Regions from separate parts of the Hydrogenophaga sp. ZJX-1 genome, predicted to be linked through region 2. Evidence: predicted binding sites of a transcription regulator. Region 2 holds the regulator's gene; the other holds the start of a gene.
The links. The regulator sigma-54, encoded in region 2, starts transcription at its own class of promoters, with help from an activator protein. The targets are predictions, from matches to a motif close to TGGCANGNAANCTGCTTT.

Region 1 (5,328 bases), on a different contig from region 2:
GAGTAGTCCCAGCTGTGCATCTGGCGGAACGGCACGCCCATCTTCTGGAACACGTACTTTTCCTTGATGCCGGAGCCGACCAGGTCGGGCTGCACCTGCTCGACGAACTTCTCGAACTCGTAGCCGGTCACGTCGTCATAGATCAGCGTGCCGTCTTTCACGTAGTGCGTGGTGCGCTGGTAGTCGTCGCCGTGGCCGAATTCGTAGCCGGTGCCGACCACGTCCATGCCCAGGTCTTCGTAGGCGCCGATCACGTGGCGCGGACGCAGACCGCCCACGAACAGCATGACCTTCTTGCCCTGCAGGCGCGGCTTGAACTTGTCGATCACGGCCTGCATCAGCGGCTTGTACTTGGCGATGACCTCTTCGGCCTTGGCCTTGATGCTGTCGTCGAAGTGGCTGGCAATTTCGCGCAGGCTCTTCTCGATCATGGTCGGGCCGAAGAAGTTGTATTCCACCCATGGAATGCCGTACTTCTCTTCCATGTGCCGGCTGATGTAGTTCATCGAGCGGTAGCAGTGCAACACGTTGAGCTTGGCCTTGGGCGTGTTCTCGATCTCGGCGATGGTGCCGTCGCCGGACCACTGGGAGATCACGCGCAGACCCATTTCTTCGAGCAGGATGCGGCTGGACCAGGCGTCGCCACCGATGTTGTAGTCGCCGATGATGGCCACGTCGTAGGGCGTGGAGACGAACTCGGGGCGCTTGTTCGGATCGGTGCGGTCGAACACCCAGTCGCGGATCGCGTCGTTGGCCAGGTGGTGGCCGAGCGACTGGCTCACGCCGCGGAAACCTTCGCAGCGCACGGGCACGATGGTCTTGCCTTCGTATTCCTTGCTCTTCTTCTTCGACACGGCTTCGATGTCGTCGCCGATCAGGCCGATCGGGCACTCGGACTGGATAGAGATGCCCTTGTTCAGCGGGAACAGCTCTTGAATCTCATCGATGATCTTGTCCAGTTTCTTGTCGCCACCGAACACGATGTCCTTTTCCTGGAAATCGGAGGTGAACTGCATCGTGACGAAGGTGTCGATGCCGGTGGTGCCGATGTAGTAGTTGCGGCGCGCGGCCCAGGAGTACTGGCCACAACCCACGGGACCGTGGCTGATGTGGATCATGTCCTTGATGGGGCCCCACACCACGCCCTTGGAACCGGCGTAGGCACAACCGCGGATGGTCATGACGCCCGGCAGGGACTTGATGTTGGATTTGACGCCGCAGTCCGGCTTGCCTTCTTCGAACGAGCCCAGGTGCTTCGCCCTGCGCTTGGCCATCTTTTCGGGATAGGCCTTCAGCACTTCATCGATCAAGGCTTTGTTCGTGGCCTTGCGGTCTTCAACTGTGGCAGTCATGGGTAACTCCGATGGATATTTGGTTTGCTTGGGTGATCAAGACCGACCCGCCGGCACAAGCCAGGCGGATCGGACTTGCGGGGCCGTTCAGGCGGCGGCCAGGGCGGCGGCGGCCGCAGCGGCCTTGCCGACTTCGGACTCGTCGATCTGCTGCATGATCCCGAACTCCATCAGCATGTCTTCCAGCTGGTCCATCGTGATGGGGGTGGGGATGGTGCCGTTGCCAGCGTTGTTGTGGATCTTCGAAGCCAGGGTGCGGTACTCGGCGGCCTGCTTGGAATCGGGTGCGTACTCGATCACGGTCATGCGACGCAGCTCGGCGTGTTGCACGATGTTGTCGCGCGGCACGAAGTGGATCAGCTTGCTGCCCAGCATGCCGGCGAGGGCGTCGGCCAATTCGAGTTCCTTGTCGGTCTGGCGCTCGTTGCAGACCAGGCCACCCAGACGCACACCACCCGAGTTGGCGTACTTCAGAATGCCCTTGGAGATGTTGTTGGCCGCGTACATGGCCATCATCTCGCCCGACATCACGATGTAGATCTCTTGCGCCTTGTTTTCGCGGATGGGCATGGCGAAACCGCCGCACACCACGTCACCCAGCACGTCGTAGGACACGTAGTCCACGCCGTCGTAGGCGCCGTTTTCTTCCAGGAAGTTGATCGAGGTGATCACGCCGCGGCCAGCGCAGCCGACGCCTGGCTCAGGGCCACCGGACTCCACGCAGCGGATGTCCTTGTAGCCGATCTTCATCACGTCTTCGAGCTCCAGGTCCTCCACCGAACCGGCTTCAGCGGCCAGCGAGAGGATGGTGTCCTGTGCCTTTGCGTGCAGGATCAGGCGGGTCGAGTCGGCCTTGGGGTCGCAGCCGACGATCAGGATTTTCTGGCCGAGGTCGGACAGAGCAGCCAGGGTGTTCTGGGAAGTGGTCGATTTACCGATGCCGCCTTTACCGTAAAAGGCGATTTGCCGAAGTTTGGCCATTGCAGTACTCCATTCAGGAAAGTTAAAGAACCTAAGCAAGCGTTGCCGCGACTTTGGGTCAGCCTTCCGTGCCTGTTGGTCTTATTGCTCTAGGTTCACGTCGGCCGGACTGGTGTCCGCGCAGCCTCCTCTTTGCAGCTTCCGTGCCATGTTGTTTGGCCTCTGTTTTGTCGCTCTTGAAACAGGGCCGCTACAGAGGGAAAAGCGCACTTTTCGGGGCTCGCGACGGGCGCCGAAAGGGCTTTGTCCTGTTCCCGACAAAACGGCGAAATCCGTCGCACACACATCGCGTCGAAGGGTCGCCGCGGCGGCTTTGTGTCGCATTTGATGGCCGCGGGTGGACAAATCCGCCTGGTACGGTCATTGCTCTTTAGAGAGGCATGAACCTGCCCCACGCGCTCACCACCGAACCGGTCGCTCCGCCCTCGCACTTTGAAGCGATCGGTGGCCAGGCGGCGGTGGACCGCCTGGTGAACGCCTTCTACGCGCAGATGGACAGCCGGCCCGATGCCACTGTCATCCGCGCCATGCACGAGCCCGATCTGGGCCACACCAAGGCCGTGCTGCGGCTGTACCTGGCCGAGTGGCTGGGCGGCCCCAAGGACTACACGGCGCAGCGCGGCCACCCGCGCCTGCGCATGCGCCACGCGACTTTCCCCATCGGCGTGCCCGAGCGCGACGCCTGGCTCGCCTGCATGGACGCCGCGATGCAGCAGACCGGCGTGCCGGCGGACCTGCACCGCGTGCTGATGGCGGCCTTCTTCAAGACCGCCGACTGGATGCGCAACACCCCAAACCCCCCGGCAATCCCTGCCACCAACCCGAAGGAAGCTCCATGACCGCCACCCTGGCCACCAAAGAGATCGACGACACCGCGTTCGCCCGCCTGGACGACGAAGGCCGCCTGCTCAACCCCCTGCTCAAGGGCAGCACCAACAAGTTCGGCCGGGTCGGCTTTCGCGGCGAACTCGCGCTGCGTTTTGCGCCCAAGCTGGCCGACGAAGCGCGTCCGCCCGAACTGCTGTGCGGCCAGACCATGGCCGTCGGCACCGTGGGCGAGAAGACCCTGTCCTTCTTCGCCGGCTACCTGCTGAGCTTCGAGTACCTGAAGGACGTGGCCGAGGTGCTGGGCGACACCCTGAGCGCGGGCGGCAAGTACTTCCTGTTCTGCAACAACATCGACCTCTCGAAGAAGTACCAGGTGCCTTACAAGGGCGCGATGTTCTACGTGCTGCCGATCGACGAGGCCACGGTCTACAACGAACTGCTCGACCTGTTCTACCTGGAAAAGGGCGACCTGAAGAAGAAGGACACCGCGGGCAAGCTCGACGCCATCGCCGACGCCGCGCTGAAGTTCGACGTCACCTTCGACACCATCACCTACGACGAAGGCCTGACGCTGATGGGACCGGTTCGCAACCCGAACGAAAACCGCCCCGTCTGATCCGACCTCCTGAGCCGGCCGTGGCAAGCGATGAAGGCTTTGATCAGCCCCAACGCTGGACCAGCACCAACCTGGTGGGGGTGTCCACGGCCTGGCTGGCCAGCACGGGTTTCAACCAGCGTGCGCCCGAGCTGCACATCGCCGGCACGCGCGAGACCCAGCCGGGTCTCTTCGCGCTGCTGGACCGCTGCAACGACCTGACCCAGGCGCGCGAGGTCTTTGTGCACTACCTGTCCATCGCCTTCGGTCTGCAAGCTCCCGAGAAGTCCGCCAACGGCAGCGCGGCATCGGCCGGGCCACGGCGCTGGCGCGGCAGCTGGCGCCGCCTGCTGCAGGGCTGGGGCATGGACGCCAACGGTGTCGCGGGTGCGGTGCTCAAGGGCTGGGTCGAAAGCCGCTTCGGCCTCGTGCCCACGTTCCACAAAGCGCCGCTGGCGCATTTCCCTTCACCGGCCTGGGTGGCCTACCTGGAAGAAAAAACCAGCAGCCGCCACCACAGCAACAACATCCACCAGCAGCTCGACCTGCTGTACGAGTTCTGCCAGTGGGCGCTCGCCCGCTTCCCACTGCCCGCGCCCCAGATGCAGGGCCCCCACGTGCGGCTCTGGCGCGGCAGCAACCGCGTGGAAGAGCAGCTGCTGCAAGGCACGCTGCGCGAACGCCGTTGCCGCGTTCGGCTCAACAACATCGTGTCCTTCAGCCTCAGCCCCGAAGAAGCCTCGTGTTTTGGCGACTGGGTGTTCGAGCTGCTCGTGCCGCGCAGCAAGCTGCTGGTGTTTCCCGGCCTGCTGCCCGGCCAGGTGCTGCAGGGCGAGCAGGAAGTGATCGCCCTCGGTGGCGACTACGACGTGGTGGCGCGCTATGACTGATCGTTTTGACCAGGTGCTCGGCGCCTACCTCGGTCTGGCCATCGGCGACGCCCTGGGCGCCACGGTGGAATTCATGCGCCCGCGCGAGATCGCCCTGCAATACGGGGTGCACCGCGACATCGTGGGCGGCGGCTGGCTCAAGCTCGCGCGCGGCCAGGTCACCGACGACACCACCATGTGCCTCGCCCTGGGCGACGCCCTGCTGAAGGCTGGCCCTGCCGGCCTGCAGAACTTTGTGGCCCACGGTGACGAAACCCTGGTCCGCGGCATCGCCGAGGCCTACGTGGGCTGGTGGCGCGGCAAGCCGGTGGACTGCGGCAACACCTGCCGCCGCGGCATCCTGCGCTTCCTGCAGGATGGCAGCCTGTCCGGACCCTACAACGACGGCGACGGCGGCAACGGCGGCCTGATGCGCAACCTGCCCGCCGTGCTCGCCACGCTGGGGGACGACGCGGCCTTTGAGCGCCTCGCCATCGCCCAGTCGCGCATCACCCACCACCATGCCCTGTCCGACGCGGCCGTGCTCGGAATCGGCCGTCTGCTGCGCGGTTTGCTGGCGGGCGATGACCAGGCCGAGCTGCAGGCCAGGTCGGCGCGCTGGGTGGCGGCCGAACCGGTCTTCCGCTTCAGCCCCTACCGCGGTCGCGCCACGGCCTATGTGGTCGACACGGTGCAGACCGTG
Region 2 (5,328 bases):
ACGCCTTGCGGTGAGATCAAACCGGAACAGGCGGCATTCGATCGGACCGTTCCACAGCGGCACGCGGCGCGACTCCTTGAAGCGCATCTTGCCGGGCAGCTTGAGGTCGGGCGTGAGCAGCCAGGCGCTCCAGCCGGCGTAGTGGCTTTTCCAGTGGGCGGCGAGCTGCAGGAAGAATTCGCTGCCGTCGCCGCCGTCACTCATCTGCGCGCTCTCGCGGCCCAGGCCGGGCGCGGGTGGAGCGGCCTTGCCGGCGGTGAAGGTGCGCGGTGCGCGCGGCTCCATGCGCTGGGCGCGGGCACTGGCATTCTCACCGGCCACGCCGGCCGCGGCGATGCGCTCGCCGTAGGGCGGGTTGAGCAGCATCACACCGGGCTTCTGGGTGGGCGGCAAACGTTGCAGCGCATCACCGCCACGCAGTTCGATGGCGTGGGCCACGCCCGCGCGCTCGGCGTTGCGTTGCGCAAAATCGACCATGCGGAACGAGACGTCGCTGCCGAACACGATGGGCGCGTGGCCTTCGGGCCAGTCGCGCATGTCGCGCTCGGCTTCGTCCTGGATCGCTGTCCACACGTGCTGCTGGTAGGGCAGCATCTTTTCAAACGCAAAGCGGCGCAGCATGCCAGGCGGTATGTTGAGCGCGATCTGCGCCGCCTCGATCACCACCGTGCCGCTGCCGCAGCAGGGGTCGTACAGCGGAGTGATGTCGTCCAGCGATTCGGCCGCGCCGCCGTTCCAGCCGGTGGCGGCGATCATGGCCGCGGCCAGGGTTTCCTTCAGCGGCGCGTCGCCCTTGTCTTCGCGCCAGCCGCGTTTGAACAGCGGTTCGCCCGAGGTGTCGATGTAGAGCGTGAGTTCGTCGGTGGTCAGGTGGGCGTAGATGCGCACGTCGGGCCAGGTGGTGTCCACGCTGGGGCGCTCGCCGCGTTTGTCGCGGAAGCGGTCACAGATGGCGTCCTTGATCTTCAGTGCGGCGAAGTTGAGGCTGGTCAGCGGGCTGTGCTGCGCGGTGATCTCGACCTTGATGGTCTGCTGCGGCGTGAACCAGATTTCCCAGGCGATCTCGCCGGCCGCGTTGTACAGGTCCTGCTCGCTGCGGTAACCACCGTGCCACAGCTGCACCAATACCCGTTGAGAGAGTCGGCTGTGCAGGTTCAGACGCATGGCGTCGCGCCACGAGGCCTTGATGCCCACGCCGCCGCGTGCCTTGAAGGCCAGCGGTTCGTTGGTGATGCGCTGCACCTCGTCGGCGAGCATGTCCTCCACGCCAGCGGCGCAGGGGAGAAAGAGTTTGAGCTGGTTCACGGCAGGTACTGAAGATGTTGAGCGCGGGTGCGTCCGCAGGTGGCGACTACGCGGCCCAGCTTCCGGCACGTGCCACGGAACTGGCTTTGCCAGGCCGCGGGTGCGGTCCCCCTTGAGGGGGGAGACGCGAAGCGGCGCAGGGAGTGTTCACAGCGCTTTGCGCAGGTTGGCCGGCGCGATGCGCAGCGCCTCGCGGTACTTGGCCACGGTGCGGCGCGCGCATTCGATGCCCTGCTCCTTGAGCAGGTCGGAAAGCTGATTGTCGGACAGCGGTTTCTTCGGCTCTTCCGAGGCGATGAACTGCTTGAGCAGGGCGCGTACCGCGGTGCTCGACGCGTTGCCCCCAGTTTCGGTACCGAGCGAGGATCCGAAAAAGTACTTGAGCTCGTAGGTACCAAACGGCGTGGCCATGTACTTGGCGGTCGTCACGCGGCTGATGGTGGACTCGTGCAGGCCCAGCTCGTCGGCGATCTCGCGCAGTACCAGCGGGCGCATGGCGAGTTCACCGTGCATGAAGAAGTTGCGCTGGCGCTCGACGATGGCGCTCGACACGCGCAGGATGGTGTCGAAGCGCTGCTGGATGTTCTTGATGAACCAGCGCGCTTCCTGCAGGCGCTGCTGCATGGCGGCGTGGCCGGCTTCACCGCCGTTGTCGCGACCACCGCGGTTTTGCCGCATGGCGTTGGCGTAGACGTCGTGCACACGCAGGCGCGGCATCACGTCGGGATTCAGGATGACCTTGAAACCCCGGCCGGCGCGCGTGACGATGACGTCGGGCACGACCACGTTGCGCTCGACATCGATGAAGCGGCGCCCGGGTTTGGGTTCCAGCCGGGCGATGATGGCCAGCGCAGCACGGGCGGTTTCATCGTCGATGCCGCACAGGGCACACAGGCGCTTGATGTCGCGTTTGGCCACCAGTTCCATGGACTGGTTGCAGATGGCCAGCGCCGCGCGAGCTTCGGGGGAGTTGCGCAGCTCCTCGATCTGCAGCCGCAGGCATTCGCCGAGGTTGCGCGCGCCCACACCGGTGGGCTCCATGTGCTGCAGCAGGCCCAAGGCCATGCGCAGCTGGGCTTCAGCGACCTCCAGCTCCTCGATCCCGGGAGCGGCCGCCTCGCGGCCGTGCATGAGCCGCCAGAAGCCCAGGGCGAGCTCGGCCAGGTCGTCTTCCAGGTAGGCGTCGTCGTTGAGCGACTCGATCAGGAAATACAGCGCCGCCTGGTCTTCGTCGCTCAGCCGCAGACAACGGGCCTGCTCGTGCAGGTGGTCCTGCAGACTGACGGGGCTGCGGGCCAGGTCGGCTGCGCTGGCGGTTTCGTCGTCGTCGCCGCCCGAACCGCTGTTGCGCGCGGGTGCGTCACCGCCCCATTCGCTGTCGTCGGGCGCCATCTCGACCGTGCCATCGCCTTCCCAGCTTTCTTCCACCGGGGTGGCACCGTCGAGCCGGCTTTCAATCTCGTCGCCAGAGCCGCTGTCAGCGGGCGTGTCGGACGTGCTGCTGACGCGGTCGGGCAGCGGGCCGTCGTATTCGGTCGGCGCGGCCACGGCGTCGGCCACCGGCAACGCGGCCTCGGCGATCTGTTCGCCCGCGCTCACCGGCGCATCGACCTGCTCCAGACCGAAGGCTTCGCGCTCGGCGATGTCTTCGGTGCGCTCCAGAAACGGGTTTTCGTCGAGCATCTGCTCGACCTCCTGCGCCATTTCCAGCGTGGAGAGTTGCAGCAGCCGGATGGACTGCTGCAACTGGGGCGTCAGCGCCAGATGCTGCGAAACACGCAGGGACAGGCCTTGTTTCATGCCTGGAAGTACAGCAGTGCGAAACGGAGATTCGCCGCCGGGCCGCCCCAAGGCGAATCAGCCCCCTCGGGGGGCAGCGAAGTACATGAAATGACGATCGTGGAGGTCATGTTCACATGCGGAAGTTCTCACCCAGGTACACACGGCGTACTTCGGCGTTTTCGATGATCTCGGCCGTCGTGCCGCTGGCCAGGACGTGACCGTCGCTGATGATGTAGGCGTGGTCGCAGATGCCCAGGGTTTCGCGCACGTTGTGATCGGTGATCAGCACGCCGATGCCGCGGGACTTCAGGAACCCGATGATGTGCTGGATCTCCAGCACGGCAATCGGGTCGATACCGGCAAAGGGCTCGTCCAACAGGATGAAACGCGGGCGCGTGGCCAGGGCACGGGCAATCTCCACCCGGCGCCGCTCGCCACCGGACAGGGAGGGTGCGGGCGAATCGCGCAGATGGTCCACCCTCAGATCCTTGAGCAGTTCGTCGAGCCGGCTGGCGATTTCAGGTTCGCTCAGGGCATGGCCATCCACATCGTGCTGCAACTCCAGCACGGCGCGCACGTTTTGCGCCACCGTGAGCTTGCGGAAGATCGAGGCTTCCTGGGGCAGGTAACCCAGGCCCATGCGGGCACGGCGGTGGATCGGCAAGGCTTCGATGCGCTGGCCGTCGAGCAGGATCTGCCCACCATCAGCGCGCAGCAGGCCCACGATCATGTAGAACGAGGTGGTCTTGCCCGCGCCGTTGGGGCCCAGCAAGCCGACCACTTCACCTTTGTCGACCTTGAGGGAGACATCCTTGACCACCTTGCGGCTGCCATAGGCCTTCATCAGACCCTGAACTTCCAGACTGCTGCGCACCGCCATCGCCGGTGGCGTACTGGCCATGGGCATGGTCGTCACTGCTTCTTCTCGTTGAGATTGGTGCTGGGGCGCAGTTGGGCTGGATCGGTGGCGGGAGCGGGTGCCGCATCTGCCTCCGGAATGGGTGTCAGCATCGCCCGCACCCGACCCGAGGGGTTGGCGGCGGTGCGGTTGGCGGGGCCACCCTTGACGGTGAACACCTCGGTCAGGCTGTTGTAGGTGATCTGGTTGCCCACGCTTTCGTCGTTGAGCAGGGTGCCGCGGTAGCGGCGCAGCACGGCGCTGCCGGTGAACACCACGGTCTGGGCCTTGCCGTCGTATTCGATGCGCTCGCCCTCGCCTTCGATCCACTCGTCCAGGCCCTCGCGCTTCTGGCGGAAGAAGCCAGGCGCTGCCGCCGTGCCGGTCACCACGCCGAACTGGTTGCCCTGCGGGTCCTGGCGCACGTCCATCTTGCTGCCCCGCATGACGATGGTGCCCTTGGTGATCAGGACGTTGCCGGTGAAGACGCTGGTCTGCCGCGTGTCTTCGTAGCGCAGCGAGTCCGCCTCGATGTTCATGGGCTTGTCTTTGTCGGCCAGCTCCGCCTGGGCCGCGCCTGCCAGCACCAGACCGGCCATCGAAGCCAGGAAGCGAAGGGTCCATCGGGGGGGAAAGTGGTGTGTGGGCATGGCTTTAGTGGGGCACAAATCTTGCATTCATTGTAACGGCGCAAAGCCGACTTGTTGGCGATCGGCACTCAATCGACAGCCCCTGAAAACACAAGACCCGCCAGATGCGGGTCTTGTCTCGAGCTGGGGGAAGCAAAGATCAGGCTTTGCGCGCTTCGACGATGAGCGAATCGGCAATCAGCATGGTGCGTGGCCCCTGTCCGCCGATGTAGAAACGGCCCGCCACGCCCAGTGCCGGCGTGCCCTCCACGTCGTAGGCGTTCTGCAACGCAGTGGCGGCCTCGGCCATCTTGACGGCACTGCCGTTGAAGAAGCCGATGAACTTTTCACGGTCGACGCCCTGCTTTTCCACCCACGCGATGATCGCCGGCGCCGTGGTCAGCGGCAAGCGCTCTTCGTGAAAGGCCTTGAACACCTTCCCGTGCAAGGTGTCGACCAGGCCCATGGACTCCAGTGCGAAATACAGGCGCTGCATGGGCACGAACGCCTGGGTGAACGCCACCGGCACGCGACGCACCTTCACGTCGGCGGGCAGCTTCTTGATCCAGGCGTTGAGCAGCGGTTCGAAATTGAAACAATGGATGCAGGAGTAGGCAAAAAACTCCACCACCTCCACCTGCCCGGGCGGCGTGCTGACCGGCACCGGCTGGCTCAGGCGGACATAGTCCTTGCCTTCCTTGAACCCGACGCGCT

Region 1: nifH (nitrogenase iron protein) is a predicted target of sigma-54. The motif match lies at 2,465-2,482, and genes of this name have one in related genera.

What each region holds. Positions count from the first base shown of each region.
Region 1 covers NZ_JBMBRA010000001.1:80,424-85,751, reverse strand. The annotation lists gene nifD (nitrogenase molybdenum-iron protein alpha chain) at 1-1,352, opposite strand, end outside; gene nifH (nitrogenase iron protein) at 1,440-2,333, opposite strand; gene ACN5W5_RS00455 (group II truncated hemoglobin) at 2,714-3,172, shown strand; gene ACN5W5_RS00450 (hypothetical protein) at 3,169-3,777, shown strand; gene ACN5W5_RS00445 (NAD(+)--dinitrogen-reductase ADP-D-ribosyltransferase) at 3,798-4,646, shown strand; gene draG (ADP-ribosyl-[dinitrogen reductase] hydrolase) at 4,639-5,328, shown strand, end outside.
Region 2 covers NZ_JBMBRA010000009.1:173,438-178,765, reverse strand. The annotation lists gene ACN5W5_RS22005 (THUMP domain-containing class I SAM-dependent RNA methyltransferase) at 1-1,305, opposite strand, end outside; gene rpoN (RNA polymerase factor sigma-54) at 1,453-3,105, opposite strand; gene lptB (LPS export ABC transporter ATP-binding protein) at 3,218-3,994, opposite strand; gene lptA (lipopolysaccharide transport periplasmic protein LptA) at 4,000-4,635, opposite strand; gene ACN5W5_RS21985 (thiol:disulfide interchange protein DsbA/DsbL) at 4,775-5,328, opposite strand, start outside.